DNA from 2 places in the Nonomuraea sp. KM88 genome. Region 2 is predicted to be linked to the other one. Evidence: predicted binding sites of a transcription regulator. Region 2 holds the regulator's gene; the other holds the start of a gene.

Region 1 (15,103 bases), on a different contig from region 2:
CATTGTGCGGGAATCACCGAGCCGGCGTAGTTCTGCTGGATGAAATCTTTGACCCGCTGGTCCCGCAGCAGCTTGCCGAGGGTCACGATGTTCGCGTCCTTCTCGTGGCCCGCCCGCACGACCAGGCCGTTGACGTACGGGTTGCCCTCGCCCTTCTCCAGCACCAGCGCCTGCGACGCGGGCTTGAGCCCGGCCTCGATCGCGTAGTTGCCGTTGATCACCGCGGCGTCGACGTCCTCCAGCGAGCGCGGGAGCTGCGCCGCCTCCAGCGGCTGGAAGCGCAGGTTCTTCGGGTTCTCCGTCACGTCGCGCTCGGTGGCGGCGGTGCCCGCGCCGTCCCTCAGCTTGACCATGCCGTGGTCGGCCAGCAGTTTGAGCGCGCGGCCCAGGTTGGTGGCGTCGTTCGGGACGGCGACCGTGGCGCCCGCCGGCAGCGCCTGCGGCTCGGTGATCTTCTTCGAGTACAGGCCGAGCGGCTCCAGGTGGACCGGCGCGGCGAAGGCCAGCTCGGTGCCCTTGGAAGAGTTGAAGTCGTCGAGGTACGGCTTGTGCTGGAAGTAGTTCGCGGTCAGCAGGCCCTCGTCGAGCTGGGTGTTCGGCTGCACGTAGTCGGTGAACTCCACGACCTCCAGCTTGAGGCCGGCGGCCGGGGCCAGGTTCTCCTTGACGAAGCCGAGGATCTCGGCGTGCGGCACCGGGCTGGCGCCGATCTTGAGCACGCTGTCGGCCGACTCGGCTTCCTTCGTGGCGGACTGCGACGTACCGCATGCGGCGAGCGACAACGCCAGCGCAACCGCACCCACAATGCGACCAAATTTCATGATTCTTTCCTTACTTGTGCGATAGGCGCCTGGCGACCCAGTCGCCCAGGCTCTGCAGGAGTTGCACGATCACGATGAGCACCACGACGGTGACGATCATCACCAGCGTCTCGAACCGCTGGTAGCCGTACCGGATGGCCAGGTCGCCCAGCCCGCCGCCGCCGATCGTGCCGGCCATGGCGGAGTAGCCGATGAGCGCGACCACGGTCACGGTCAGGCCCGCCACGAGTCCGGGCAGCGCCTCGGGCAGCAGCACCTTGCGCACGATCGCCGCGCGGCCGGCGCCCATGGCCTGGGCGGCCTGGACGACGTCCGTACCGACTTCCCTGAGGGCCGTCTCGACCAGCCGCGCGAAGAACGGCACCGCACCGACCGTGAGCGGCACCACCACGGCGGCGGTGCCGATCGTGGTGCCGACGACGAGGCGGGTGAACGGGATGATCGCGATCATCAGCACGATGAACGGCAGCGAGCGCCCGATGTTGACCACGAACCCGAGCGCCTGCTTCAGCGCCGGCATCGGCCGGAGCCCGCCGCGGTCGAACACCACGAGCGCCACGCCGAGCGGCAGCCCGAACAGCACGGTGAACAACGTCGACCAGCCGACCATCTGCGCCGTCTCCACCGTCGCCGGCCACAGCAGGGGCAGCATCTCCTCCCAGGTCATGCGGCCCTGCCTTCCCGGGTCTCCCCCGCGACTTCGACGATCAGCCCGCAGTCACGCAGGTACGCCAGCGCCGCACCGGTCTCGGCTCCGTCGAGCGCGACGCGCAGCCGCCCGGCCGATCCGCTCGCCAGTTCCTCGATCGAGCCGCCCAGGATGCTGACGTCCACGTCGAACTTCCGCACGACCTCCGACACGACCGGCCGGCCCGGGTCACCGGTGAACGTCAGCGTCACCACGCCGGGCCGGGCGGGCTCGGGCAGCGGGAAGATCTCCCTGGTCAGGCGGGAACCCGGCGTCCTGATGAGGTCGGCGACGGCCCCCGACTCCTCGATGCGTCCCTCCGACATGATGGCGACGGAGTCGCAGACCGTCTTGACGACGTCCATCTCGTGGGTGATGAGCAGGATCGTCAGGCCCAGCTCGGTGTTGAGCCGCTTGAGCAGGGCGAGGATCGACTGGGTGGTGGCCGGGTCGAGGGCGGAGGTGGCCTCGTCCGACAGCAGCACCGACGGGTTTCCCGCCAGCGCCCTCGCGATGCCGACCCGCTGCTTCTGCCCCCCGGAGAGCTGGTGGGGGCGGTCCTTGCCGCGCCCGTCCAGCCCCACGAGGGCCAGCAGTTCGGCGACCCTGCGCCGGCGCTCGGCCCGCGGCACGCCCATGACCTCCAGCGGGAAGGCGACGTTGCCGGCGACCGTGCGCGAGGAGAGCAGCGCGAAGTGCTGGTGGATCATGCCGATGCGCTGCCTGGCCCGGTTCAGCTCGCCGTCGCCGAGCGCGGTCAGATCCTGGCCCGCGACCGTGACGGTGCCCGCGGTGGGGCGTTCGAGCAGGTTGACGCAGCGCAGCAGCGTGCTCTTGCCCGCGCCGCTCTGGCCGAGCACGCCGTAGATCTCGCCTTCGCGCACGTGCAGGTCGACACCGTCCAGGGCGACGGTCTCGCCATAGTGTTTGCGCAGGCCTGAAGCCTGGATCACGAATCATCCCCACCACTGTGGGCGGCCGTCGTCGGGGCCGCGGAAACGTACAGGATCGAACAGCAGGTGGCCGGCGTTCAGCGCATGCCCGGGTGGAAGGGCAGGTGGCTCAGCCTGCGCAGCACGAAACCTGGTGTGATCATGAGGACCTTCGAGGAGAACGGGCGGACGGGGTGCTCTAATGGGCTGGAATTCGCCCCATACGCATGCGACAACACGAGACGCCCCGGCGGGCGCCCTGGTCGTTCGCGTATGCCTCGTTCACGCCGTTGCTAACGACGCGGCGAGATGCCCCCATTCCCCGGTCGACGCGTGATTCGTGTCACTTCGCTATTTATATCGCTGGAGATACATCGGTAGCGATGTAATGTCCTGCCATGGTCATGAACACCGCGAGACTGCGCAGGCTGGGGCGGCGGCTGGTGGAGCTGTCGATGTCGACGGGCGACGAGGGAGAGCCGATGTTCACCCCCGGGGAGGAGGCGGTCTTCGAGGACGTCCTGGGCCATCCGGGAAGCACGGTCGGGGAGATCCACGCCCGCACGGGATTCGCCCAGAGCCACGTGTCGGCCTCGGTCGCCCGGATGCGCGAGCGCGGCCTGCTGGCCACCGAACCCGACCCGGACGACGGCCGGCGCACCCGGGTGCGCGTCCCCGACACCACCGTGCAGGCGTTGTTCCGCCGGGCCACCACACCCGTGGCGGAGGTGGTACGCCGGGCCGTACCGGACGGGGAGGACGCCGAACGCGCGGTCTCGCTCCTGACGCAGCTGGAGGCCCTGCTGGTGACGGACGGCTCACACGGCCGGGGCTGACACTCCCCGGCCAGGGCCGCGAACGACATCCCGCCGCCGAAGCCACGGGCGCAGACACGCCGCCCGCCGTACCCGGACATGTTCGGATACGGCGGGCGGTGGGGGTCAGGCCGCCACGGAGGAGGCGACCTGAGCCGGGGTGAGCGCGAGATCCAGGACCTCGCGCACGTCGCTGACCGCGTGGATGGTCAGCTCGTCGCGGACCTCCTCGGGCACGTCGTCCAGGTCCGGCTCGTTACGGGCCGGGATGAGGACGGTGGTGATGCCCGCGCGGTGCGCGGCCAGCAACTTCTGCTTGACGCCGCCGATCGGCAGCACCCGCCCGGTCAGCGAAATCTCGCCGGTCATGGCCACGTCACCGCGGACGAGCCGCCCCGACAGGAGCGAGGCCAGCGCGGTCGTCAGCGTCACACCGGCCGAGGGGCCGTCCTTGGGGACGGCACCCGCGGGGAAGTGCACGTGGACCGAGCGGTCCTTCAGCGCGGTGACCGGCAGCTCCAGCTCCGCGCCGTGCGAGCGCAGGTAGGACAGCGCGATCCGGGCCGACTCCTTCATCACGTCGCCCAGCTGGCCGGTCAGCGTGAGGCCGGTCTCGCCGGTCTCCGGGTCGGCCATCGACGCCTCCACGTAGAGCACGTCGCCGCCGGCGCCGGTGACCGCCAGGCCGGTGGCCACACCCGGCACCGAGGTGCGCTGGCGGGACTCGGGCAGTGACGACTCCGGCACGAACCTCGGCCGCCCGATGTAGCCGACCAGGTCGTCCTCTCCGACCGTGACGGGCAACTCGTCCTTGGCGGTCACCTTGCGCAGGATCCTCGCGACCGACCGCTCCAGGGAGCGCACGCCGGCCTCGCGGGTGTATTCGGCGGCCAGCCTGCGCAGCGCCGCCTCCTCGACCGTGACCTCCTCGGCGGTCAGCCCGGCCAGCTCCAGCTGCCTGGGCAGCAGGTGGTCGCGGGCGATCGCGACCTTCTCGTCCTCGGTGTAGCCGTCGAGCGTGACGACCTCCATCCGGTCCAGCAGCGGCCCGGGGATGGCCTCCAGGACGTTGGCCGTGGCCAGGAACAGCACGTCGGACAGGTCGAGCTCGACTTCGAGGTAGTGGTCGCGGAACGTGTGGTTCTGGGCCGGGTCGAGCACCTCGAGCAGGGCGGCCGTGGGGTCGCCGCGGTAGTCGGCGCCGACCTTGTCGACCTCGTCGAGCAGGACGACGGGGTTCATCGAGCCGGCCTCGCGGATCGCGCGGACGATGCGGCCGGGCAGCGCGCCGACGTAGGTGCGCCGGTGGCCGCGGATCTCCGCCTCGTCACGCACGCCGCCGAGCGCGACGCGGACGAACTTGCGCCCCATCGCCCGGGCCACGGACTCGCCCAGCGAGGTCTTGCCGACTCCGGGAGGGCCGGCCAGCGCGAGCACGGCGCCGCTGCGGCGGCCGCCCACCACGCCGAGACCTTTGTCCTGGCGGCGCTTGCGCACGGCCAGGTGCTCGATGATGCGGTCCTTCACGTCGGACAGGCCCGTGTGGTCGGCGTCGAGCACGGCCCGTGCGCCTGCGATGTCGTAGGTGTCCTCGGTGCGGTCGTTCCACGGGATGTCGAGGATCGTGTCGAGCCACGTGCGGATCCAGCCGGTCTCCGGGGACTGGTCGGGCGTCCGCTCCAGCTTGTCGACCTCCTTGACCGCGGCCTCGCGCACCTTCTCCGGCAGGTCGGCCGCCTCGACGCGGGCGCGGTAGTCCTCCTCCTCGGTCTCGGAGTCGCCGTTGAGCTCCTTCAGCTCCTTCCGCACCGCGTCGAGCTGCTGGCGCAGCAGGAACTCGCGCTGCTGCTTCTCCATGCCCTCCTGGACGTCCTTGCGGATCGTCTCGGCGACGTCGAGCTCGGCGAGGTGCTCGCGCGACCACTCGACCAGCTTGGCCAGCCGGTCGGCGGGATCTGCGGCCTCGAGCAGCTCGACCTTCTGCGCCCTGCTCAGCCAGGGGGTGTAGCCGGAGCTGTCGGCCAGCACCGAGGGGTCGTCGATCTGGTTGACCTGGTCGACCACCTGCCAGGCCCCGCGCTTCTGCAGGATCGTCGTGGCCAGCGCTTTGTACTCCCTGGCCAGCTCCTGGGCGCGCTCGCCGGCGGCGACGGCGTCGATCGTGTCGGCCTCGACCCACAACGCGGCGCCGGGGCCTGTCGTGCCGGTGCCCACGCGGACGCGGTCGACGCCGCGCACCACGGCTGCGGGCTCGCCGCCCGGAAGCCTCCCGACCTGCTCGACCACCGCGCGCACGCCGATGGCGCCGTAACGGCCGTCGATGCGGGGAACGAGGAGGACCCGCGGCTTGTTGCCACCAGATGCACGGGCCGCGTCTATGGCAGCGCGCACGTCGGAGTCGGACAGGTCCAGCGGAACCACCATGCCCGGCAGGACGACCTCGTCGTCGAGCGGCAGGACCGGAAGGATCAAGCTCTCACTCATGCGAACTCCAAAGGGTTGAGTACATCCGACTCAATTCATCGGAGCCTCGGATTGTTCCCTTCCTTGCCGATGTTCGCTCACGGCGATCGTAAGCATGTAATCGGATACCTGAGGGCGACAGCGGGATCAACCCCTGGTGTGACGCGGCCGACGACGGCCCGACCGTAAGCTTGACCAGGTGATCTCCGTCCGACGCGCCCGCGACCTCGCCCGCCGGCGTCCCGGCCGTTCCCGCGCGGCCTCCGGCGAGGCAGCCGACCGCACGACCGGCGCCGGACCAGCGACGGAACCCGCGACGATGCCCGCGACGGAGCCTTCGACATTCGCGACGGAACCCACGACAGAGCCCGTGGCAGGGCCCGTGGCAGGGCCCGTGGCAGGGCCCGTGGCAGGGCCCGACGGAGCCCTTGGCGCCCTGCCCGCTACGGGTCCGCATGCCGCGCCCGGCGACGAGCACGTCAGGGGTGACTCGCCACGGTGGAGCGACGGGCCGGCGAGCGATGTGGCGCTGAGGCTGGTGCGGCCCTTCGCGCGGGCCCTGTGGCAGGGTGACGCCGACCCGCCACCGTCCCCCCGCCGCCTGGTCTTCACCGTGCCGCGCTGGCTGGCGGTGCTCGTGCCGCTGAGGACGGTCAACCTCCTCCAGCTGGCCGAGCTGGCGCTGGCCTTCGCCCTGTTCGGGGTGACCCAGTCCATGGTGAACGACTGGAGTCTCCGGGCCCGGCTGCCGGTCGGCGAGCAGCTCACCTACCTCACCGCTCTGACGGTCGCGTTGCCCGTGGCGCTGCGCGACCGTTGGCCGCTGGCCGCGTGGCGGGTCGCCTTCGTGTCGATGCCCCTCGTCCTCTGGGTGGCCAAGACGGCCGGGCCGCCCGGAGCCCTGCCCTACGCGCCCCCCGTGATCGTGGCCTACCTGCTGGTCCTCTACTCCGTGGCCGTGCGCTGCGACCGGCAGATCACCTGGGTCGTCTGGATCCTCACGGTCCTCACCGCCTGGATCGCCGACCCCAACTCGATGCCGCTCGTATCGGTCGTCACGGCCGTCGCGGTGCTGTTCGGCTACAACGTACGAGTCAGGCGCTCGGCCACGGCCAAGCTCGTGGTCGAGGAGCTCCGCTCCCAGGTCGCCGAGAGCGCCAAGGCCGTGCTGGCCGAGCGCACCCGCATCGCCCGCGAGCTGCACGACGTGGTCGCCCACCACATGTCGGTGATCGCGATCCAGGCGGAGGCGGTGCCGCTCAAGGCGGCCGGCGACCCGGTGCAGCTGGAGGCGGGCCTGGCCGAGATCCGCGGGTTGTCGCTGGAGGCGATCGCGGAGCTGCGCCAGGTCCTCGGCGTGCTACGCGACCAGGACGGCCGCACCGACACCGCGCCCCAGCCGGGGCTCGACCGGATCGACGAGCTGTTCTCCAACGCCCGCGCCGCCGGGCTGGCCGTGCTCGTCAAGCGGTCGGGCCCGCTCGACGGGCTCCCGCCCGCCGTTGAGCTGTCGGCGTACCGGATCGTGCAGGAGTCGCTGAGCAATGTGATGCGGCACGCGCCGGGAGCGCCCGTCGCGGTGGACATCACCCGCGACGGGAACGAGTTGCGGTTGTGCGTGGCCAACGGTCCGGGCAGCGGCCCCGGCGGCGCCGCGGGCACCGGCGGCTCCGGCGCCCCTGCTGATGTCCCTGCTGATGTCCCTGCCGACGTCCCGCACGAGGCTTTCCGCAACGGGGCACGTCGGGCGGGCGGCGAGACCGCTCGCGGGCCAGGCCAGGACACGGCGCGCGGGGCGGGGCAAGGGCTCGTGGGGATGCGGGAACGGGCGGCGTTGCTCGGGGGCTCGCTCGACGCCGGGCCCGTGTCCGGTGGAGGCTTCGAGGTACGCGCAGTGCTGCCGATCGTGACGAGGGAGAACGCTTGATCCGGGTTCTGATCGCCGACGACCAGGGGATGGTGCGCACGGGGTTCACCGTGTTCCTGAGCGGCCAGCCGGACATCGAGGTCGCCGGCGAGGCGGCCGACGGGCGGGAGGCCGTGGATCGGGCCGCCGAGCTCGATCCCGACGTGGTGCTCATGGACGTGCGCATGCCGGTCATGAACGGTCTCGAGGCCACCAGGGAGATCCTCGCCCGCCAGGAGTCGACGAAGGTGCTCATCCTGACGACGTTCGACCTCGACGACTACGTCTACGAAGCGTTGCGGGCGGGAGCCAGCGGGTTCCTGCTCAAGGACGCCTCGGCCGCGCAGCTCGCGGAGGCGGTGCGGGTGGTGGCGGGTGGGGAGGCGCTCATCGCCCCGTCGATCACCAAGCGGCTCATCCACGAGTTCGCCCGGCTCGGCGGTCCACGGCCGGTGCCGGGCGGGCGGCGGCTCGACGAGCTGACCGAGCGGGAGACGGAGGTGCTCGCCCTGGTCGCCCAGGCACTGTCCAACCAGGAGATCGCCGCCAAGCTGTTCGTGGCCGAGCAGACGGTCAAGACGCATGTGGGGCGGGTGCTGATGAAGCTCGGGCTGCGCGACCGGGCCCAGGCGATCGTCTTCGCCTACGAGACGGGTCTGGTCCGCCCCGGCGAATGAGACGCTCACGGCGGCGACCACCGGGTAAGCAGCGGGTGTGGGCGTTTCGTTGGGGGCGGGTTCGCCGTAGAGTCGGCTGATGGACCCGGTTGCGCTCTTCCAGCAGGTGGCGGCGAGCGTTCCCGCCTATCGCGCCTTTCTGGCGGAGAACTCCATCGATCCCGGGAAGATCCGTACGTCTCAGGACTTCGCGCGGCTGCCGATGACGACCAAGGAGACCTACACGCGTCGCCATCCCCTCCCTGACCTGTGCAGGGGCGGCGTGATCGGGGACATCGTGGCGGTGTCGTCCGGTTCCACCGGCGAGCCGTCGTTCTGGCCGAGGTCGGCGGCCGACGAGCAGGTGATCGCCGCCCGCTTCGAGGAGGTCTTCAGAGACTCGTTCGCCGCCCATGAACGCCGCACCCTGGCCGTCGTCTGCTTCGCCCTCGGCACCTGGGTGGGCGGCCTGTTCACGGTCGAGTGCTGCCGCCAGCTGGCCGCGCGCGGCTACCCGATCACCGTGGTCGCCCCAGGGACCGACCGGAGGGAGATCCTGCGCGTGCTGCCGGAGCTCGCCCCCCACTTCGACCAGGTCGTGCTGCTCGGCTACCCGCCGTTCCTCAAGAACGTCATCGACACCGAGGACCTTCCGTGGCACCGCTGGAACGTCAGGCTGGTCACGGCGGGCGAGGTGTTCAGCGAGGAGTGGCGCGCGCTGGTCGCCGGTCGGGCGGGGATCGAGGACCCGGTACGCGGCATCGCCTCCCTCTACGGCACCGCGGACGCGGGCGTGCTGGGCAACGAGACCCCGCTGTCGGTCGAGATCCGCCGGTTCCTGTCCGCCCGTCCCGACGCCGCCAGGGAGCTCTTCCGCGAGTCGCGGCTGCCGACCCTCGTCCAGTACGACCCCGAGGTGCGGTTCTTCGAGGAGCACCAGGGCACGCTGCTGTTCTCGGGCGACAACGGGGTCCCGCTGATCCGCTACCACATCGCCGACGAGGGCGGGCTGGTCGCGTACGACGAGATGCTGGCCTTCGTCCGCCGGCACGGCTTCGAGCCGGCCGCGCGCGGCCCCGAGCGCCCTTTCGTGTACGTGTTCGGCCGCAGCCACTTCACCGTCTCCTACTACGGCGCCAACGTCTTCCCTGAGAACATCGCGATCGGCCTGGAGCAGCCCGCGATCAGCGGCCGGGTGACGGGCAAGTTCGTGCTGGAGGTGAGCGAGGACGCCGACCGCGACCGGCATCTCACGGTGACGGTGGAGCTGATGCCGGACGAGAAGCCATCGGAGGAGATCGCCCGGGCGGCGGGCGAGTCGATCCTGGCGCAGCTGCTCCGGCTGAACAGCGAGTTCGCCCACTACGTGCCCGCCGCGCGGCAGCCGCCGTTCATCCGCCTTCGCGAGTCGGGCGATCCGGAGTATTTCCCGCCGGGCGCCAAGCACCGCTACACCCGCTAGGCGGTCAGGGCGGCGGCGATGCGGTCTTCCGCCCACGGCACCATGAGGAAGCCGCGCTTGACGGTCAGCACCTGCACGCCGGCCGTCCAGGAGTGGATGCCGGGGATCGAGGCCAGCGTGCGGGAGGTGAAGCGGTGGATGTCGGCGGTGGTCGGGACGATCACCTCGCACACGAGCGAGGCCTGCCCCAGCATGGAGGCGATCATCCGCACGCCGCGCTCGCCCGACAGCCGTTCGGCCACGCTGTCCTGCAGGCTGGGCTCGACCGACAGCCAGAAGAGGATCTCGGCCTCGTAGCCGAGCGCGGCGGCCGGAATGAACGTGGTCACCATGGCGCAGCCGCATTCCAGCAGGCTCTCCAGCCGCCGCCTGGCGGTGCTCTCGCTGATGCCCAGACGCCGCCCGACCGACTGGAAGCTGGCCCGCCCGTCCTCCCGCATCGCGGCCAGCACCTCGCGGTCGACGTCGTCGAGGTGGCAGCGTCCGCACGTCCGGGCGCGCGGCGGCACCGCGAACGACGCCGCCTGCTCCCCCAGCACGGGGACGCTCCAGTCGTAGCTGACCTTGTACGTGTGCAGCACCAGGTCGGCGCTGCTCTGCTGGGCGCCGGGGATGGCGTGCACGAATTCGACCAGCATCGAGTAGAGGTCGCGGTCCTTGGGCGCGACCAGCTCGAAGACGATGTCGTAGCCACCGGTGACGATGGTGACGTAGCGGACGTCGGGGTTGGCCGCGAGCAGCCCGGCGACCCGCAGCTGGCTGCCGGGCGCGCAGGTGAGCCGTACGATGAAGGTGTTGACAGGACCGTCGCACTCCAGGTGCGGCAGCACGGCCACGCGGACCAGCCCAGCCGCGAACAGCTGCTGGGCCCGCCGCGCCACCGTGGTGGTGGAGATGCCGAGCAGCTGGGCGATGTCGGTCCAGCTGGCCCTGCCGTTCACGTGCAGCGCGGCGAGGATCTTGCGGTCGAGGTCGTCGAGATCATCCATCGGGGGCATCATCGCGCGTTCAGGGCCGTTCGCGCACCTTGCGGAGGAATCCGCGGACGGTAGCCTCCCACAGTTCGGCCTCCTCGACCTGCGGCGAGTGCCCCGATCGTTCGAAGACGCGCAGCTCGGCGTCGGGGATGAGGGCGGCGATGGTCTCGCTGCACTCGACCGGGGTGATCCAGTCGTGCCTGCCGACGGTGATCAGGGCAGGGGCGGTGATGCCGGGCAGGAGATGCTTGATGTCGTAGGCGGGCTGGTTCACGGCGAACGCGTAGTTGTGCGTCTGATAGTGGTACGGCGTGGCGGCCACCCGCTGCTCCACCTTGGCCGGATCGTAATAGTGGTCGTAGAGCGGCAGGATCTCCCGCCAGCAGTCGCGCAGGTCGTCGTCGTCGCGCACGGTGCCGGACATGATCCGGTCGAGCTTGGCCTGGTCGATGCTCACCCGGGACGAGGCGGCGGCGTTGCGGGTGGCGAGCTCCTGGTTGGCGTTGTCGGCCGAGGTGTCGCGGAGCACGACGGCGCTCACCCGGTCGGGGTGGCGGGCGGCGTACTCCATGGCGATGAAGCCGCCGTACGAACCGCCGGCGACGATCACCTGCTCGGCGCCGAGCCAGCGGCGCAGGCCCTCGACGTCGGCGACCCACTGCTCGTGGGTGAACGGGCCCGCCTGGCCGCTCGTGCCCGAGCCCCTGGCGTCGAACACGACGACGCGGTACTCGTCGGCGAGCCGCCCGAAGCTGGCCCGGGGCTCGGCGAGCGAGCCGAGGCCCGGGGCGCCGTGGTGGGCGATGATCGTCTGCTCGCCGTCGCCGAGGATCTCGACGTTGAGCGGGTTGTCGTTGATGTCGACGAACACGGGGTCCCTTTCAGATGATGACGTCGGTGAGCTCGCGCGGGTACGCCGTGAGCCGGCGCGGGCCCGTCTCGGTGACCAGGACGGTGTCGGAGATGCGGTAGCCGGCGTGGCCCGGCACGTAGACGCCGGGCTCGCTGGACAGGATCATGCCGGGGGCCAGCTCGGTCGCGTCGCCGTCGGACAGCCACGGCGGCTCGTGGAAGCCGAGCCCGATGCCGTGCCCCTGCCGGTGGCGGATGTGCTCGGCCAGCCCGGCCTCCTCGATGACCCGCAGGCAGCGGCGGTTGGCCTCCTCGCAGGAGACGCCCGGGACGAGTGCCTCGGTGCCGGTCTCCTGTGCCTCGCGGACGGTCTCGTAGTAGCGGGCCTGCTGCGTCGTCGGCTCGCCGATCACGAACGTGCGCTCGCTCTCCACGAACCGGCCGCCGACGGCGCAGCCGAGCGAGAGCATGAACGTCTCCCCCTGGCGCAGCCGGTCGCCGCCGGGCAGCCGGTGCGGCTGGGCCGAGTTGGGCCCGCCGTAGACGAGGCCGCCGGTGAGCATGGGCACGACGACGACGTCCGTGTGCCTGGCGTACATGAGGGCGCTGCCGTGGGCGATGACGTGGGAGGCCAGCTCCGTCTCCGCGGGCAGGTCGCCGCCGGCCTCGACGGCCGCCCTGACCAGCTCGACGCCGGCCTCGATCATCGCGTCGGCGATGCGGGCGGCCTCCTCGTGCAGGACGATCTCCTCCGGCAGCTTGCGCAGCCGTACGCGGCCGACCGCGTTCGAGGCCCTCCACCGGGTGTCGGGGAACGCCTCGGCCAGCGCCTGGGCCCTGGCGACGCTGGTGGATGGCGCGTACGCGGCCTGGTCGTGCGCCTTCACGTGCCCGGCCAGCACCGCGAACGGCGGCCTGACGCCGGGGAACTCCGGATAGGCGACGATCTCGGCCCGCGCCCCCTGATCCTGGGCGTACTCCCGCTCCAGGTCGGGGACGAGCAGCACGGGGTCGCCGTCGAGCGGCAGCCAGCAGGCGACCGGGCGCTCGTTCGGGAAGTGGTGGAAGCCGGTCAGGTAGGCGACGTCGAGCGGGTCGTCGAGCAGCATCGCCCCCAGCCCCTCGGCGGACATCTCGGCTCGGACCCGGCCGAGCGCGCCGGCGTAGAAGGCGTCGGGCAACTTCTGGGAGAAGGTCATGCATCGCTCCTATGGTTGCGAGCGTCGTTGTAGGCCACGGAGAGCAGGGTCGTGGACAACACCAGCAGCAGGATCGCCACCGACGGGAACAGGGTGGTCCACCAGGCGGAGGCCAGGGAGCCCGACTGCTGCGCCTTGTGCAGGATCGTGCCCCACGACCAGCTGTTCGGGTCGCCCAGGCCGAGGAAGGAGAGCCCCGCCTCGGCGAGCACGGCGCGGGAGGTGGTCAGCACGACCGACACGCCGACGACCGGGATGACGCCGGGCAGCAGGTGCTTGCGGACGATCCACCACGACGAGCCGCCGACGACCTTGGCCGCCGACACGAACGGCATGGGCACGATCGCCAGCGCCTGCGAGCGCACCACGCGGGCCACCTCAGGCCAGCTGAACAGCGCGATGACCACGACCAGCGTGCGCACGCTCGGCCCGGCCAGGGCCGCCACCAGGATCATCAGCGGCAGCATGGGCAGCGACAGGGAGAGGTCCACCAGCACGCCGAGCGGCGTGTCGAGCCGCCTGAAGTAGGCGGCGCTGACGCCGATCAGCAGCCCGATGACGATGGCCAGCACGGACGCGCTGAGGCCGACCGCCATGCTGACCCGGGTCCCCCACACCACCTGGGCGAACACGTCCTGCCCGATGTCGTCGGTGCCGAACCAGTGCGCGGCCGACGGCGGCTGCGAGGTGTCGGCGCCGTACCCCTCGGGGAAGGGCGCGAGCAGCGGCGCGAGGAGCGCGACCAGGGCCAGCAGGATGAGCAGGGCCCCGCTGCCCATGCCGAGCGGGTTGCGGCGGAAGGCGGACCAGGTCCGCTGGCGGGGGGTGAGCTCGACCGTCGTCATGAGGTACGCACCCTGGGGTCGAGGATTCCGTAGGCCACGTCCGTGATCAGGTTGGCCACCACGACGGCGGCGGCGAGCAGCACGAACGCGCCCTGAAGGACGGGGAAGTCGAGCTGGCCGACCGCCTCGTAGACGGCCCGGCCGATGCCCGGGTAGGCGTAGATCGTCTCGGTCAGCACCGCGCCGCCGACCAGGGTCCCGAGCTGGAGTCCGGCGATCGTGGTGGTCGGCAGCAGCGCGTTGCGCAGGGCGTGCTTCCACACGACCTTGCCCGGCCTGACCCCTTTCGCCTTGGCGAGCGACACGTAGTCCTCGCCGAGCGCGTCGATGAGCGTGGTGCGCATCGTCAGGACGTAGCCGCCGAGCTGGATGAGCACCAGCGACAGGCACGGCAGCACCAGGTGGTGCAGCATGCTGAGGGTGGCGGCGAAGCCGGTGGCGTCGAGGTCGACCGCCCCGCCGATGGGGAACCAGCCGAGCCAGACGCCCAGCACGTACATGAGGAGGATGCCCACGCTCGGCACGAACAGCGACTGCGCGGTGACGCCGGTGAGCTGGATCACGCGGTCCATCCAGCCCTTGGCCCGGGTGGCGGCGAGCACGCCGAGCGGGATGCCCAGCGCGATCGTCACCGCCATGGCCGAGATCGTCAGGATCAGCGTCCACGGCAGCCGTTCCATGAGCACGCTGGTCACCGGGACCGACTGGCGGAACGACATGCCCAGGTTGCCCTGGAGGAGCTGCCCCAGATAGTTGAGGTACTGAACGCCGAGCGGCTGGTCGAGGCCGAAGTCGGCGAGCAGCTTCCTGCGCAGTTCCTCGGTCATGTTCGGGTCGGCCACGGCAAGCACCGGGTCGCCGGGCAGCAGGCGCACCAGGAAGAACGTCACCGTGACCGCGAACCAGAGGGTGAGCAGGCCGCGGGCCAGCCGGATGCCGATGAACCGCATGGGATCAGCCCGCCGGCTTCGCCGCGGCGAGGGAGAGCGGGTTCAGGATGGACAGCAGCTCGCTCGGCATCGGCTTGAACCCGGTCCACTTCGTGGAGTGGGCGATGTTGAACGTCTCCACGTACAGGACGTTGTCGTAGACCTGGTCGTGGATGATCCTGGCGGCCTCCTGGATGGGCTGCTTGGCCTCCTCCTGGGTGAGCGCCCGCTGCGCCTGGTCGATCAGGTCGTCCAGCTTGGGGTCGCTGACCTGGGCGTAGTTGATGAACCCGCCCGTCTTGAAGGCCAGGCCCAGGTTGGCGGGCGGGTTGTCCATGACCGCCCACGAGCCGGCGTAGATGTCGAAGTCCCGTTTGGCGGTCTTGTCCAGGTACGTGTTGCGCTCGAGTCCCTGCAGCTTGATCGTGATCCCGGCCTTCTTCGCCGCGTCGCGGACCATGGGGGCCCAGCGGGCGATGTTCGGGTCGGCCTGGTCGTAGATCATGTTCAGGCTCAGGTTGCTCACGCCCGCCTCGGCCAGCAGTTTCTTGGACTGCT
Region 2 (15,103 bases):
CTGCCGGCCTCGTTCGACCGGTGGGTGAGCGGGTTGTGGCGCCGCAGGCTCGCGGCCGGGCACTGGGCCCACCGCAGCCGTCCCGGCGCCGTCGCCGGGATGATCGCCGAGTTCGCCTGCCATGTCGAGGGCGCCCGGGCCGGCACGGCGTTGCGGCGGGCGCGGGTGGGGGGCGGGCGGAGGACGTTCGGCGGGCGGCTGGTGGTGGTGACGGGGGCCGGGTCGGGGATCGGGCTGGCGACGGCGCGGGCGTTCGCGGCGCACGGCGCCGAGGTGGTCTGCGCGGACATCGATCTCGCCGCCGCCCGGCGGGCCGCCGAGACGATCGGGAAGGACTTCGGGGGTACGGCACACGCGGTGCGGGTCGATGTCGCGGATACGGAGGAAATGGAGAACTTCTCGCGAAATATCATCGCCCAATATGGAGTGCCGGACATTGTGGTGAACAATGCCGGAATCGCGGTCGTCGGATCGTTTCTCGACCACACCGTGGACGACTGGCGCAGGACCGTCGACATCAATCTGTGGGGCGTCGTGCACGGATGCCGCCTGTTCGCCGCCGCCATGGTCGAGCGCGGCCAGGGCGGCCACATCGTCAACATCGCCTCCCTGGCCGCCTTCGCGCCCTCACGGCTGCTGCCCGCGTACTCCGCCTCGAAGGCCGCGGTGAAGATGCTCAGCGACTGCCTGCGGGCCGAGCTGGCCGGGCACGACATCGGGGTGAGCGCCATCTGCCCGGGCTTCGTCTCCACGGCCATCGCCCGCAACGCCATGTACACCGGTGCGGACCTGCACGACGACGCCGTACGCGGCCTGGCGCGGCGCGGATATCCACCCGAGCGCGTGGCCGCGCACGTTCTGCGTGCGGTGCACAGAAATCAGGCGGTCGTTCCGGTCAACCTGGAAGGAAAAATCGGATACGCCCTATCGCGGATTTCGCCACGGGCGATGCGCGGGCTGGCACGGTTGACCGGAACCACGTCGGTATCCAGAAATCGCGGGTAACGATCGCACGTACGGGAGAAGATGATTCCGTGTCCTCGCCGCAAATTGATGAAGACTGCAGCCAGCCCAAAGCACTCAGGCGGCAACCCGCACAGCGCCGCAGCGCCCGGCGCGTCGAGCGCATGCTCGACGCCTGCGCCGAACTGCTCGACGAGACCGGGTACGAAGCCCTGTCCACCACCCGCATCGCCGAACGGGCAGGCGTGGCGATCGGGTCGGTCTACCAGTTCTTTCCCGACAAGCGCGCGATCACGCAGGAGCTCACCCGGCGCAACGTCGAGGAGTTCGTCCGCCGGGTCGACCGCAAGTTCCTGGAGGAGGACCACCGAGGGTGGTGGGAGGCGGTCGACGCGATCATCGACGAATACGTCGACATGCACCGCACGGTCGCCGGCTTCAAGAGCCTGCACTTCGGTGACGTCGTCGACCTCAACCTGCTCGACTCCGACTCCGACAACAACACCGTGATCGCCGGGCGGCTGCGCGGGTTGTTCCTGAAGGAGTTCGGCCTGGCCGACAGCCCCGAGCTCGACCTCGCGGTGCTGGTGGCGGTCGAGGCGGGCGACGCGGTGCTGAAACTCGCCTTCCGCCGCGATCCCGACGGGGAACCGGAGATCATTGAGGCGGCCAAACACCTGATCCGCGGCTTTCTCTCCCGCCAGCTGCGTTCATGGTCGCCGCACGACTGAGCGCTCAGTGGCCGCCCGCGTACGGCGGCTCCGTCACCAGACCGGGCAGCCAGGCGGGCACGTCGTCCGGCTGCCAGTGCCGCCGCTGGCCGAGCGCGGCCGTCGGCAGTTCCTCATAACCCGGCGCGGCAGGCGTGCGCAGGCACGGCCCCGGGTAGGAGACGGGACGCGCGTCCCTGGCCTCCCTGATGTGCAGCCGGGTCTCCAGGGCGCGCAGGCTGCGCTCCGCCGACTCGATGGCCTCGAGACGTGCCGACAGATAGCCGGCGAGGCCGGGGACGAGGGCCGACAGTACGACAGCGCAGGCCAGCGTGAAGGTCATCTGCTTGGACACGCCCATCACGGCCCCCTTCGCTCGCTTGACAGCGGAGCATCTGCTATATGCCCTGTGACCTGCACGAACACGCTCAGGGGACGCAGAGTTGGGCGAGTCGTTACCGATTTGTGAGTGTGTGGATTGGCCAGGCAAACGGCCGGGCGGCTCGGTAGTCTCGCGGTGTGGCGCATGTGACCCGTGAGCACCTTGATCGTCTGCTTGAGCAGGCTCTATTGGCCGACGACCACGATTCCCTGGCCAGTCGGCTCTACGACGTCGCGCTCGACTATTCCTCGGGCGACGTCTCCCGGGCTTCCATCCTGGTCCTCGCCGCCGAGGAGTGGCGGGCGGCGGGCCAGCCGGCGCGCGCGATGGAGTGTTTCCAGCGCGCGGTCGAGGACGGTGGCGAGGCGGGTTTCGACCCGCGTGCCGGCATCGCCGACACGCTCTTCGAGCTCGACAGGCCCGACGAGGCGAGGGAGGTCATCGAGACGATACGCGCCGAGGGCGACGTCTCCACGGCGACCGCCCACACGATCGCCGAGACGCTCGTCGCCTACGGAGACCTCCGGGGTGGGCTCGAATGGGCCACCCAGGCGGTCCTCGACTGCGACGAGAACGACCCCGAGCAGGTGGCGCTGCTGCGCACCCGCTACCGCATCAGGGTCGATCTCGGGCTCCCGGAGGACGAGCTCGACGAGATGGTCTCCTGACCCGATCGCCTCGCGCGACGTCGCGGCCCGTCCCAGGGCGGGGCCGCCGGTGGCCGGAGTTCGCTGCGGCATGCCCGCAGAACAGCGCCGCAGAACAGGGCCCGCAGAACGGCGGCAGGATGCGAAGGGGCCGCGGCCGGACGGCTGCGGCCCCTTCGGTTATGGAGATCCGGGCGCGGCAGGCACGTTCCGCGCCCGGACGAGATGGACGGCGGACTGCGTGCTCACCGCAGGCCGAGGCCGTCGGTGACCCCCGTGACGCCCGGCACCGCCGACCGGCCGCCGGTCAGCATCGAGGTGCCCTCGACGCTCTCCACCGCCTTCGGCAGCAGCACGCCGATGACGTCCTCGCCGACCTCGCGGACGGGCTTGTCCAGGTCCTTCGGCGACGGGATGCGGGAGCCCGCGATGCGGCTGCTGTGGGCGGCCTGGCCGAGCGACATCTCCGCCGGCAGCTTGGCGAGCAGCGGCGTCTCGGGCAGGGACGGCAGGGAGGGCAGCGCCGGCACGCTCGACAGGGTCGACACGTCCTTCATGCCGGCCCGGCCCGGCACCGTGGGGAACACCACGGGCGAGGCGGAGGTCAGCATCGGCATGCCCCAGGTCGCCGCGACCCCGCCGATGTCGGCGCCGCCCAGCGCCGACTTTCCGGCGGCCAGGCCCGTCAGGCCCAGCTGCCTGGCCAGCCGCCCGGTCGCCATGGCCAGCTTGCCCGACTCCTCGGCGACCATCCGGCTGCCGCCAGTGCCGCCGTCGTTGATGTCCACCCTCGACTGCTCGTGGCAGAAGGACAGGGCCGAGTCCGGCGACAACACGACCGGCTTGGTGTTCGAGCAGGAGTCAGCCGTCGAGGGGGTCGCGGCCCACCACGTGACACCAGCGGTCACCGCCGCCACCGCGAGGATGCTTCGGACTTTCTGGGATGACACTGCACGTCCCCCTGATCGATTTCGCTGATCTGACGAACGCTGAACGTAGCCAGCCGGCCGGCCGGGGGAGCGCGGCTTGTCCGAAGTGTGGGGCGAACCTTACCCAGCTCCATGCCGCATGACCGCGGCATGACACGCCGGAGCCCGCGGAGCTCGCGGAGCCCGGAAACCGTTCGGGTCTCCGGGCTCCCGGCCAGGCCTCAGCCGCGCTGGATGAGCAGCTCGTCGTCGCCGAGCTCCACCATGACCTTGTCGCCGTCGGCGATCTCGCCCGACAACACCGCCTTGGCCAGCTTGTCGCCGATGGCCGACTGGACCAGGCGGCGCAGCGGGCGGGCGCCGTACATCGGGTCGTAGCCCGTCAGCGCCAGCCACTCGCGGGCCGCCGGCGTGACCTCCAGCGTCAGCCTGCGGTCGGCCAGGCGCTGCGCCAGGCGGTCGACCTGCAGGTCGACGATGCGTGCCAGCTCCTCGGAGCCGAGCGCGTCGAAGAGGATCACGTCGTCGAGCCGGTTGAGGAACTCCGGCTTGAACGAGTTGCGCACCGCCCCCATGACGGCCTCGCGCTTGGCGCCGTTCTCCAGCTTGGGATCGACGAGGAACTGCGAGCCGATGTTGGAGGTGAGGATCAGGATCGTGTTGCGGAAGTCGACCGTGCGGCCCTGGCCGTCGGTCAGCCGCCCGTCGTCGAGCACCTGCAGCAGGATGTCGAACACCTCGGGGTGGGCCTTCTCCACCTCGTCGAGCAGCACCACGGTGTACGGGCGCCGCCTGACGGCCTCGGTGAGCTGGCCGCCCTCCTCGTAGCCGACGTAGCCGGGGGGCGCGCCGACGAGCCTGGCCACGCTGTGCTTCTCGGAGTATTCGCTCATGTCGATGCGGGTCATCGCCCGCTCGTCGTCAAACAGGAACTCCGCCAGCGCCTTGGCCAGCTCGGTCTTGCCCACACCGGTCGGCCCGAGGAACACGAACGAGCCCGTCGGCCTGTCGGGGTCGGCGATGCCGGCCCGGCTGCGGCGTACGGCGTCGGAAACGGCCTGTACGGCCTGCTGCTGGCCGATGAGCCGCCTGCCCAGCTCCTCCTCCATGCGCAGCAGCTTGGCCGTCTCCGCCTCCAGGAGCCGCCCCGCGGGAATGCCGGTCCACGACGAGATCACCTCGGCGATGTCGTCGGCCCCGACCTCCTCCTTGACCATGGTGTTGTCGGGCTGCGCCGCCTCGGACGCGGACTTCAGCACCTGCTCCAGCCGCGGCACCTCGGCGTACATGAGCCGGGACGCGGCCTCGAAGTCGCCGTCGCGCTGGGCCCGCTCGGCGGCGCTCCTGGCCTCGTCGAGCTGCTTCTTCAGCTCGCCGACCTTGTTGAGCCCGGCCTTCTCGTGCTCCCAGCGGCCGACGAGGGCGTTGAGCTCCTCCTGGCGGTCGGCCAGCTCCTGGCGCAGGCGTTCGAGCCGCTGGACGGAGGCCTCGTCGGTCTCCTTGGACAGCGCCAGCTCCTCCATCTTCATCCGGTCGACGTTGCGCTGGAGCTGGTCGATCTCCACGGGACGGGAGTCGATCTCCATGCGCAGCCGCGAGGCGGCCTCGTCGACCAGGTCGATGGCCTTGTCGGGGAGGAAGCGGTTGGTGATGTAGCGGTCGGACAGCGCGGCGGCGGCCACCAGCGCGCTGTCGGCGATCTGCACCTGGTGGTGGGCTTCGTAGCGGCCCTTGAGCCCGCGCAGGATCGCGATCGTGTCCTCGACCGTGGGCTCGCCCACGTAGACCTGCTGGAAGCGGCGCTCCAGCGCGGGGTCCTTCTCGATGCGCTCGCGGTATTCGTCGAGCGTGGTAGCGCCGATCATGCGCAGCTCGCCGCGGGCCAGCATGGGCTTGAGCATGTTGCCGGCGTCCATCGCGCCCTCGGCGGCCCCCGCGCCGACGACGGTGTGCAGCTCGTCGATGAACGTCACGATCTGCCCGTCGCTCTCCTTGATCTCGGAGAGCACGGCCTTGAGCCGCTCCTCGAACTCGCCGCGGTATTTCGCGCCCGCCACCATCGCGCCCAGGTCGAGCGAGATCAGCCGCTTGTTGCGCAACGATTCGGGCACGTCGCCGGCCACGATGCGCTGGGCCAGCCCTTCGACGACGGCGGTCTTGCCGACGCCCGGCTCGCCGATGAGCACCGGGTTGTTCTTGGTGCGGCGGCTGAGCACCTGGATGACGCGGCGGATCTCGGAGTCGCGGCCGATGACCGGGTCGAGCTTGCCGCCCCTCGCGTGCTCGGTCAGGTCGACGCCGTACTTCTCCAGCGCCTGGTAGGTGTCCTCAGGGGTCTCGCTGGTGACGCGGGCGTGGCCGCGTACTTTCTCGAAGGCGTCGAGCAGCGCCTGCGGCGTCGCGCCCTGAGCCTTCAGCAGGTCGGCCACGGGTCCGCCGTCGGCGGCCAGGCCCACCAGCAGGTGCTCGGTCGAGACGTAGAGGTCTTCGAGCCGGTTGGCGTGCTGGGCGGCGGTGTTCATGACCGTCAGGAGGTGGCGCGAGCTCGACGGCGCCCCCACGGTCGCGCCCTGCGCCTTCGGCAGCGTTGCCAGCTGCTCCTCCGCCCGCGCCCGCAGCGCGCGCCAGTCGGCGCCGACGGCTTCGAGCAGCGGCACGGCGGTGCCGCCGGTCTGGGAGAGCAGCGTGGTCAACAGGTGAACGGGGGCGATCTCGGGGTTGCCCTCGGCGGCGGCACGCCGCATGGCACCCGAGAGCGCCTCCTGGCTCTTCTGGGTGAGCTTGTAGTCCATCTTTTCTAGGCCCCCGGTGGCAGCTCGTAGCGGATCAGCGCTCGGACCATCCGCATCTCGGCACGCAGGCGGTGAACCTCCTCCCGCAGCCGCAGCGCTTCGTTCTCGAGCTCGAGAATCCGCTTGATGCCCGCGAGGTTGATGCCATCCTCCTGGGAGAGCCGCTGCACCTCGCGGAGCTGGATGATGTCGCGTGTCGAGTAGAGGCGGCCGCGCCCCGCGGTGCGGCCGGGGCTGACCAGCCCCAGCCGGTCGTACTGGCGCAGGGTCTGGGGATGCAGCCCCGACAGTTGCGCGGCCACCGAGATCACATAAACGGGTGTGTCATCTGACAGGTCGAAATAGTTGGCGTCCATCGGCTACTCGCTTCTGGCTCGCTGAATGAGCTCAGCGCGTGGGTCCTCACTGGCGTTGGCGGTGTTGAACTCGGTGAGGAGCTCGCGCGACTTGTCGTCGAGCGTCTTCGGCACCACCACTTCGACTGTCGCGAGCATGTCGGCCTTGGTGCCGTCTTTGCGGGTGACGCCCCTGCCGCGCACGCGGAACGTGCGGCCGTTGGGCGTGCCCGGGGGGATGCGCAGCGTCACCGGCATGCCCTTGAGGACGGGCACCTTGATCTCGGCGCCCAGAGCGGCCTCCGTGAACGTCACCGGGACGGTGATCGTCAGGTTGTCGCCCGACCGGCCGAACACGGCATGCGGTTTGACGTGCGTCTGGATGTAGAGGTCGCCGGCGGGGCCGCCGTTCTCGCCCGGGGCGCCCTTGCCCTTGAGCCTGACCCGCTGGCCGTCGGCCACCCCCGCGGGGATGCGGGCCTGGATGGTGCGGGTGCTCTTGGCCCGGCCGTTGCCCTCGCACACGGGGCACGGGTCGTCCACGATCAGCCCGCGGCCCTTGCAGTCGCGGCAGGGCTCGGAGAAGGCGAAGTTGCCCAGGTTGCGGCTGGCCGCCCCGGTGCCCTCACAGGTGGGGCAGACCCTGGGGGTCGTGCCCGCCCTGGCGCCCGTGCCGGTGCACGCGGCGCAGGCGGCCGAACTCGTGAGCCTGAGCGACACCGTAGTGCCCTCGGCCGCTTCGGTGAACGTCAGCGTCACCTCGGACTCGACGTCCTGGCCGCGCCGCGGCCTGGACGTGGTCGAGGTGCGGGTGGAGCCGCCCCGGTTGAACAGCCCGCCGAACAGGTCGCCGAGCCGGTCACCCGCGCCTCCGCCGGAACCCGGCTGCGCCGTGCCGCCGAACAGGTCGCCGAAGTCGAACGGGAACCCGCCACCGCCGCCGGCCCGCTGGCCGCCCACCCCGGACCCGAACAGCGTGCGCGCCTCGTCGTACTCCTTGCGGCGCTTGCTGTCGGACAGGACGTCGTACGCCTCGGAGACCTCTTTGAACTTGGTCTCCTTGGTCGCGTCGCCCTTGTTGGTGTCGGGGTGGTATTGCCTGGCCAGCTTCCGGTAGGCCTTTTTGATCTCGTCGGCGGTGGCGGTCTTGGGCACACCAAGGACGGCGTAGTAGTCCTTCTCCAAGTAGTCCTTGGTGCTCATCTACGGCCCTTCGTCCTCGTGTCAGTTGTCGTCGTCATCGGACGCGGGGGTGGCGTCCTCGGGCTCGGCGACGGCCACCCGCGCCGGGCGTAGCACCCTGTCGCCCATCCGGTAGCCGAGCTGCAGCACCTCGACGGCGATCGGCTCGGTCACCTCGGTCGAGTAGCTGTGCATCAGCGCCTCGTGGACCGTCGGGTCGAACGGGTCGCCCTTCTGTCCGAAGGGACTGAGCCCCAGCTTGGTGAGCACCGCTTCCAGGGACTCCGCCACCTTCGCGAAGCCTCCGGTCAGCTCGCCGTGGTCGCGGGCCCTTCCGATGTCGTCGAGCACGGGAAGGAGCTCTGTCAGCGCCCCCGCGACCGCCTGCTCGCGGACCGCCACCCGGTCGCGCTCGACCCGCCTGCGGTAGTTGGTGTATTCGGCCTGCAGCCGCTGCAGGTCGGCGGTCCGCTCGGCGAGCTGGGCCGCCAGCTCGCCGTTCTGCGCCTGCGGCGCCTCGGCGGGCGCCTCCTGCTCGTCGGCCGGGGCCTCGCGCACCTGGCCCGTCTCGGGGTCGATCTTGCGGTTGTCGCGGATCACTGGCTCCTCGTGCCCGTTTTCACGCGCCGGCATCACTTGTCCTTCTTCGGCTGGTCTTCGTCGACGATCTCGGCTTCGACCACGTCGTCATCGGCCTTCTGGCCCTCCTGACCGGACGCGGCGTCCTGCGGGGCCCCCTCGCCGCCGGCCTGCTGGCCCTGGCTCTGGGCGTAGATCGCCGAACCCATCTTCTGGCTGACGGTGGCGAGCTTCTCCGCCGAGGTGCGGATGACGTCGGTGTCGGTGCCCTCCAGAGCCTTCTTCAGCTCGGCCAGGGCGTCGTTGACCTCGGTCTTGATCTCGCCGGGGACCTTGTCGTCGTTCTCGCGGAGGAACTTCTCCGTCTGGTAGGCGAGCCCGTCGGCGTTGTTGCGGACCTCGGCCTCCTCGCGGCGCTTCTTGTCCTCCTCGGCGTACGACTCGGCCTCGCGCATCATCCGCTCGATGTCGTCCTTCGGCAGCGCGGAGCCGCCGGTGATCGTCATCGTCTGCTCCTTGCCCGTGCCCAGGTCCTTGGCGGAGACGTTGACGATGCCGTTGGCGTCGATGTCGAAGGTGACCTCGATCTGCGGGATGCCGCGCGGCGCCGGGGCGATGCCGGTCAGCTCGAACGTGGCGAGCTTCTTGTTGTAGGAGGCGATCTCGCGCTCGCCCTGGTAGACCTGGATCTGCACCGACGGCTGGTTGTCCTCGGCCGTGGTGAAGACCTCGGAGCGCTTGGTCGGGATCGTCGTGTTGCGCTCGATGATCTTGGTGAAGATGCCGCCCTTGGTCTCGATGCCCAGCGACAGCGGGGTCACGTCGAGCAGCAGGACGTCCTTGACCTCGCCCTTGAGCACGCCGGCCTGCAGGGCGGCGCCGATGGCGACGACCTCGTCGGGGTTGACGCCCTTGTTGGGCTCCTTGCCGCCGGTCAGCTCCTTGACGAGCTCGGAGACGGCGGGCATGCGGGTCGAGCCGCCGACGAGCACCACGTGGGCGATGTCGGCCACCTTGATGCCGGCGTCCTTGATGACCTGGTTGAACGGGCCCTTGGTCCGCTCGAGCAGGTCGGCCGTCAGCCGCTGGAACTCGGCGCGCGTCAGCTTCTCGTCGAGGTGCAGCGGACCCTCGGCCGAGGCCGTGATGTAGGGCAGGTTGATGTTGGTCTCGGACTGGCTGGACAGCTCGATCTTGGCCTTCTCCGCCGCCTCGCGCAGGCGCTGCAGGGCCATCTTGTCCTTGGCCAGGTCGACGCCGTGGGCGTTCTGGAAGCGCTTGACGAGCTCGTCGACGACGCGCTGGTCCCAGTCGTCGCCACCGAGGTGGTTGTCGCCGGAGGTGGCCTTGACCTCGACGAAGCCGTGGCCGTCCTCCTGGCCGACGTCGAGCAGGGACACGTCGAAGGTGCCGCCGCCGAGGTCGAAGACCAGGATGGTCTGGTCCTGCTCCTTGTCGAGCCCGTAGGCGAGGGCCGCGGCGGTCGGCTCGTTGATGATGCGGAGCACGTTGAGGCCCGCGACCGTGCCGGCCTCCTTGGTGGCCTGGCGCTGGGCGTCGTTGAAGTAGGCGGGGACGGTGACCACCGCGTCGGTGATCTTCTCGCCCAGGTAGGCCTCGGCGTCCTGCTTGAGCTTCTGCAGGACGAAGGCGCTGATCTGCTGCGGCGAGAACTTCTTGCCGTCGATCTCCTGGGACCAGGTGGTGCCCATCTCCCGCTTGACCGACCGGATCGTCCGGTCCACATTGGTGACCGCCTGGCGCTTGGCGACCTCGCCGACCAGGACCTCGCCGTTCTTCGCGAAGGCGACCACGGACGGCGTGGTCCGCGAGCCCTGCGCATTCGCGATGACGGTGGGCTCACCGCCCTCGAGGATCGAGACGACGGAGTTGGTCGTCCCAAGGTCGATACCTACCGCACGTGCCATGAGTGAGTCCTTGTGGTCAAAGTTGAGTCTGGCAGACTCAAGCTAACGGATGTGTGTCGTCTTTGGCAAACGACTTGAGCCTACTCGACTCAACCCTCATGAGCGCCGAGACATTCCCGCAACAAAGGCCACATCACGCGCAACGGGGCAGCGGGTTCTGAGGTTCCGCGCACAGCGAAACCCCCGGCGCCGCGGGGGTGCGTCGCCGGGGGGTCGCGGGGCGGGCTGCTCGCGTTACGGCTTGGCGCCGTCCACCACCTTGCGCTCGCCGAGCGGCTTCTTGAGCTTGACCGTGGTGGTCTTCTCGATCGCAATCATGATGCAGGAGACGTTCTTCGCCTTGGGGGACGTGCCCTCGTACAGGGTGACCGTGACGCGCTTGGACGTCTCCTTGACCTTGACGCGGTCCAGTACCGTGCAGGGCTCCACCCCCGACTCCCACGTCAGCTGGAGCTCCTTGCCCTTGGCGACCGGCTTGGCCTTGGCCCAGCGGGCCTTGTGCACGTTGATGGCGTCGCCCGTCGGCTTGACCTGCTTGGGGCCCTTCGGGGGCGCCTTGCTGGGCACGGTGCCGACCGGGCTGGACACGACGGGCGGCTTGTCCTGGCTGGGGGAGGAGACCCGCTCGGCAGGCTGGGCCGTGCCGCAACTCGTCGCCAGCATCAGACATCCGGCCAGAAGGGGCGCTGTCATTGTCCGCATACCCCTACCACGGATCCCGCCGGCCGCCGGTTCACCATAGTCTGGTCATGTGCTCCGTCAGGCATTGCTCGCTGTCTCCAAGAGCCGGCGCGCCGAGCGCCTCATCGCCGCGTCGCCGCTGACCAGGGATGTGGTCAGGCGCTATGTCGCCGGCGACGTCGGCGGCGCGGTCGACGAGCTGTCCCGCAGGGGGTTGCGCGTCTCCGTCGACCACCTCGGCGAGGATGTGACCGGCCGGGTCCAGGCCGAGGACACCGTGATTGCCTACCTGTCGCTGCTCCGCCTGCTGCCGGCGGGCGCCGACGTTTCGGTCAAGCTCACGGCCCTCGGGCTGCGGCTGTCGGAGGAGCTCGCCTTCGACCACGCCGCGGCCATCTGCAGGGCCGCGGCGGCCAGGAACGTCACCGTGACGCTCGACGCGGAGGAGCACGACACGATCGCCATGCTGCACGCCGTGCACGCCGCGCTGCGCAAGGAGCACCCCGACGTGGGCGTGGTGGTGCAGGCCTACCTGCCCGACTCGCTCGACCGCTGCGAGCAGCTCGGCGACGCCAGGGTGCGGCTGTGCAAGGGCGCCTACACCGCTCCCGGCGCCTACACCTCCACCGCCGACATCGACCGCTCGTTCGTACGCTGCCTGAAAGTGCTGATGGCCGGCGCCGGCTATCCCATGGTCGCCACCCACGACCCCAGGCTGGTGCGCATCGCCTCGACACTCGCCGTGCTCGACGGCCGCGACCCGGCCGGCTTCGAATACCAGATGTTGTACGGCGTGCGCCCCGACGAGCAGGCCCGCCTGGCGGCCCTCGGTTTCACGATGCGCGTCTACATCCCCTACGGCGCCGACTGGTATCCCTACCTGATGCGCCGGCTGGCCGAGCGCCCCCGCAACCTGGCCTTCTTCCTGCGCTCCCTGCTGTCGCGGGGCTAGCCCGCGATGCCGGGGACGGGCCGGTAAGCTGCATCAGCGTCTATTCCTCGAGGGGCGGAAATGATCGCGATTCTGGGCACGGGCAAGATGGGCGAGGCGCTGCTGTCCGGGCTGCTGCGCGCCGGCTTCATGCCCGGCGACATCATGGCCACCACGCGCAGGGCCGAGCGGGCGCAGGCGCTGCGCGAGACCTACGGCGTGCGCACCGTCACCAACTCCGAGGCGGCCAAGGCGGCCGACACGCTGGTCCTCGCCGTCAAGCCCCAGGACATGGCCACGCTGCTGGCCGAGATCGCCCCCTACGTGCCCGCCGACCGCCTGGTGATCACCGCCGCGGCCGGCATCACGACGTCGTTCGTGGAGCAGCGGCTCGGCGTCGAGGTGCCCGTGGTCAGGGTGATGTCCAACACGCCCATCAAGTTCGACGAGGCGATGAGCGTGATCTCGGCGGGCGCGCACGCGGGCGAGGAGCATCTGAAGCTCACCGAGGCGCTGCTCAGCCCCGTCGGCAAGGTGCTGCGCATCCCCGAGTCGCAGCAGGACGCCGCCACCGCGCTCTCCGGCAGCGGCCCCGCCTACTTCTTCTACCTCGTCGAGGCCATGGTCGACGCGGGCATCCTGCTCGGCATGCCGCGGGCGGCCGCGCTCGACATGGTCACCCAGTCCATCGTCGGCGCCGCCGTGATGTTGCGTGACTCGGGCGAGCACCCGGTGATCCTGCGCGAGGCCGTCACCTCTCCTGGCGGCACCACGATCGCGGCCATCGCCGAGCTCGAGCGCCACAGCGTGCGGGCCGCGTTCCTGGCCGCCATCGAGGCGGCCCGCGACCGCGGCCGCGAGCTCGCCTCCGGCTGACCGCTCAGGCGTCGCGCCGCCGCAGCAACACGGCGCCGACGATCATGGTCACGGCGATCCAGGCGAGATAGACGCCGAAGCCGCTCCACGGGCCGAGCGAGGCGTTGCGGACTAGCGAGACGGCCACCTGCATGCCCGCGTTGGTGGTGAAATGGTCGGCCACCGTCCGGCTCACCTCGCCCGGCAGCATGCCGGCGATCTGGGGCAGCACCAGCATCAGCGCGATGGCCGAGACGATCGCGCCGGGCGTGTGGCGTACGAGCGTGCCCAGCGCCAGCCCGAACAGGCCGCACGCGGTGAGGTAGAGGCCGCAGCCCACCACCGCCCGCACGGCCTCCGCCATGTCGAGCGAGGGCGGCTGGGTGATGGCGACGCCCACGGCGAGCGAGGCGGCCGACGCGAGCGTGCACACGACCAGGGAGGTGACCGTGAACACCACGATCTTGCCGGTCAGCAGGCTCATCCGCCTGGGCACGGCCATCAGCGACGTGCGGATACCGCCCGTACGGTATTCGCTGGAGATCACCAGCACGCCCAGCGTGGCGATGGACAGCGACGCGAACATGATGCCGGTCAGGCTCAGCATGACGGTCTGGGCGCCGGGGATGGCGTCCTCGGTCGAGCCCCTGGCGGCGGAGGCGATGAGCGTGCCGATGCCCAGCATCAGCCCTGCGGTGACGGCCAGCGTCCACATCGTGGAGCGGACCGAGCGGATCTTGGTCCATTCGGACCTGAGGATGTCGATCATGAGGTGAACTCCAGGCTGTCCTTGGTCAGCTCCATGTACGCCGCTTCCAGCGAGGGCTGCACGAACGTCAGCTCCGCCAGCGGGATCCCGGCCCGCGCGGTGAGCGTGCCGATCTCGACCGGGCTCATCGCGGTAACCTGCAGGTGGTCGTGGTGGAGCTCGCCCACCTTGATCAGCTCGGCGACCTCGGCCAGCCGGGGCGAGCGCACCCGTACGTAGCCCTGCGAGCTGCGCCCGATGAACTCCTCCACGCTCGTGTCGGCGATCAGCATGCCCTTGCCGATCACGATCAGATGGTCGGCGGTCTGCGCCATCTCGCTCATCAGGTGGCTGGAGACGAACACCGCGCGGCCCTCGGCCGCCAGCTCGCGCATGAACGTGCGGATCCACAGGATGCCGTCGGGGTCGAGCCCGTTGACGGGCTCGTCGAACAGCAGGATCTCCGGGTCGCCGAGCAGCGCGGCGGCGATGCCCAGGCGCTGCGACATGCCCAGCGAGAACCCGCCGATCCGGCGCCCCGCCACCTCGCGCAGGCCCACGGCCTCCAGCACCTCGTCCACCCGGCCGTTCTGGATGCCGTTGCTCTGCGCGATGGCCAGCAGGTGGTTGCGGGCGCTGCGCCCGCCGTGCACGGCCTTGGCGTCCAGCAGCGCGCCCACCTTGCGCAGCGGGTGTCGCAGCTCGGCGTACGGCAGCCCGTCCACGAGCGCCGTGCCGCCCGACGGCCGGTCGAGCCCCAAGATCATCCGCATGGTCGTGGACTTCCCCGCGCCGTTGGGGCCGAGGAAACCGGTCACCCGGCCGGGCTCGACGTCGAACGACAGGTCCGACACGGCGACGGTCTTGCCGTAGCGCTTGCTCAGGTTCGTTGCCCGTATCGCGGTCATGATTCCAGCGTGCCGTCGCGCGAGGTCGTGTGCCTCCTGCGCGGGAACCGCTTCCCGCGCGGGGGTCTGGGAGCCTGGTCCTACTCTCCCGGGTGGACGAGCGCCGCCTCGTAGGCGACGATCACCGCCTGCGCCCGGTCCCTGACGCCGATCTTGGCGAACAGGTTCGTCACGTGGTTCTTGACGGTCGAGGGGGAGACGGACAGGGCCGCGGCGATCTCGGCGTTCGACCGGCCGCGGGCGATCAGCACGAGGATCTCCCGCTCGCGCTCCGTCAGACCGGCCACCCCGGCGGGCACCGGGCGCCGGGAGCCCGCGTCCAGGGCTCCTGCGGCCCGTACGAACGTGCCGATCAGCCTGGTGAGCAGGCGCGGAGCGACGGCGGACTCGCCCCGGTGCACCACGCGCACGCCCTCGATCAGCTCCTCGGGGGAGACGTCCTTGGGCAGGAAGCCGCCCGCGCCCGCCCTGAGGGCCGCGACCACGTTCTCGTCCAGGTCGAACGTGCTCAGCGCGAGCACCCGGACCTCCGG

What was found. Region 2 encodes HspR, which represses chaperone genes until heat shock. Its sites were predicted from a motif close to ANTTGAGTCNNNNNGACTCAANT; they were not measured.
Region 1: a site for HspR is predicted at 5,754-5,776, ahead of lon (endopeptidase La). Genes of this name have one in related genera too.

The regions. Positions count from the first base shown of each region.
Region 1 covers NZ_JBQQCC010000003.1:35,041-50,143, forward strand. The annotation lists gene ACTWPV_RS09845 (MetQ/NlpA family ABC transporter substrate-binding protein) at 1-821, opposite strand, end outside; gene ACTWPV_RS09850 (methionine ABC transporter permease) at 832-1,488, opposite strand; gene ACTWPV_RS09855 (methionine ABC transporter ATP-binding protein) at 1,485-2,462, opposite strand; gene ACTWPV_RS09860 (MarR family winged helix-turn-helix transcriptional regulator) at 2,840-3,277, shown strand; gene lon (endopeptidase La) at 3,383-5,740, opposite strand; gene ACTWPV_RS09870 (sensor histidine kinase) at 6,126-7,646, shown strand; gene ACTWPV_RS09875 (response regulator) at 7,643-8,302, shown strand; gene ACTWPV_RS09880 (phenylacetate--CoA ligase family protein) at 8,382-9,743, shown strand; gene ACTWPV_RS09885 (Lrp/AsnC family transcriptional regulator) at 9,740-10,732, opposite strand; gene ACTWPV_RS09890 (alpha/beta fold hydrolase) at 10,752-11,591, opposite strand; gene ACTWPV_RS09895 (M24 family metallopeptidase) at 11,602-12,771, opposite strand; gene ACTWPV_RS09900 (ABC transporter permease) at 12,768-13,616, opposite strand; gene ACTWPV_RS09905 (ABC transporter permease) at 13,613-14,566, opposite strand; gene ACTWPV_RS09910 (ABC transporter substrate-binding protein) at 14,571-15,103, opposite strand, start outside.
Region 2 covers NZ_JBQQCC010000018.1:169,319-184,421, reverse strand. The annotation lists gene ACTWPV_RS39715 (SDR family oxidoreductase) at 1-1,005, shown strand, start outside; gene ACTWPV_RS39710 (TetR/AcrR family transcriptional regulator) at 1,035-1,694, shown strand; gene ACTWPV_RS39705 (hypothetical protein) at 1,699-2,034, opposite strand; gene ACTWPV_RS39700 (tetratricopeptide repeat protein) at 2,193-2,723, shown strand; gene ACTWPV_RS39695 (hypothetical protein) at 2,948-3,610, opposite strand; gene clpB (ATP-dependent chaperone ClpB) at 3,853-6,423, opposite strand; gene ACTWPV_RS39685 (heat shock protein transcriptional repressor HspR) at 6,429-6,779, opposite strand; gene dnaJ (molecular chaperone DnaJ) at 6,783-7,961, opposite strand; gene grpE (nucleotide exchange factor GrpE) at 7,983-8,573, opposite strand; gene dnaK (molecular chaperone DnaK) at 8,573-10,447, opposite strand; gene ACTWPV_RS39665 (hypothetical protein) at 10,682-11,140, opposite strand; gene ACTWPV_RS39660 (proline dehydrogenase family protein) at 11,199-12,080, shown strand; gene proC (pyrroline-5-carboxylate reductase) at 12,141-12,935, shown strand; gene ACTWPV_RS39650 (ABC transporter permease subunit) at 12,940-13,683, opposite strand; gene ACTWPV_RS39645 (ABC transporter ATP-binding protein) at 13,680-14,570, opposite strand; gene ACTWPV_RS39640 (response regulator) at 14,651-15,103, opposite strand, start outside.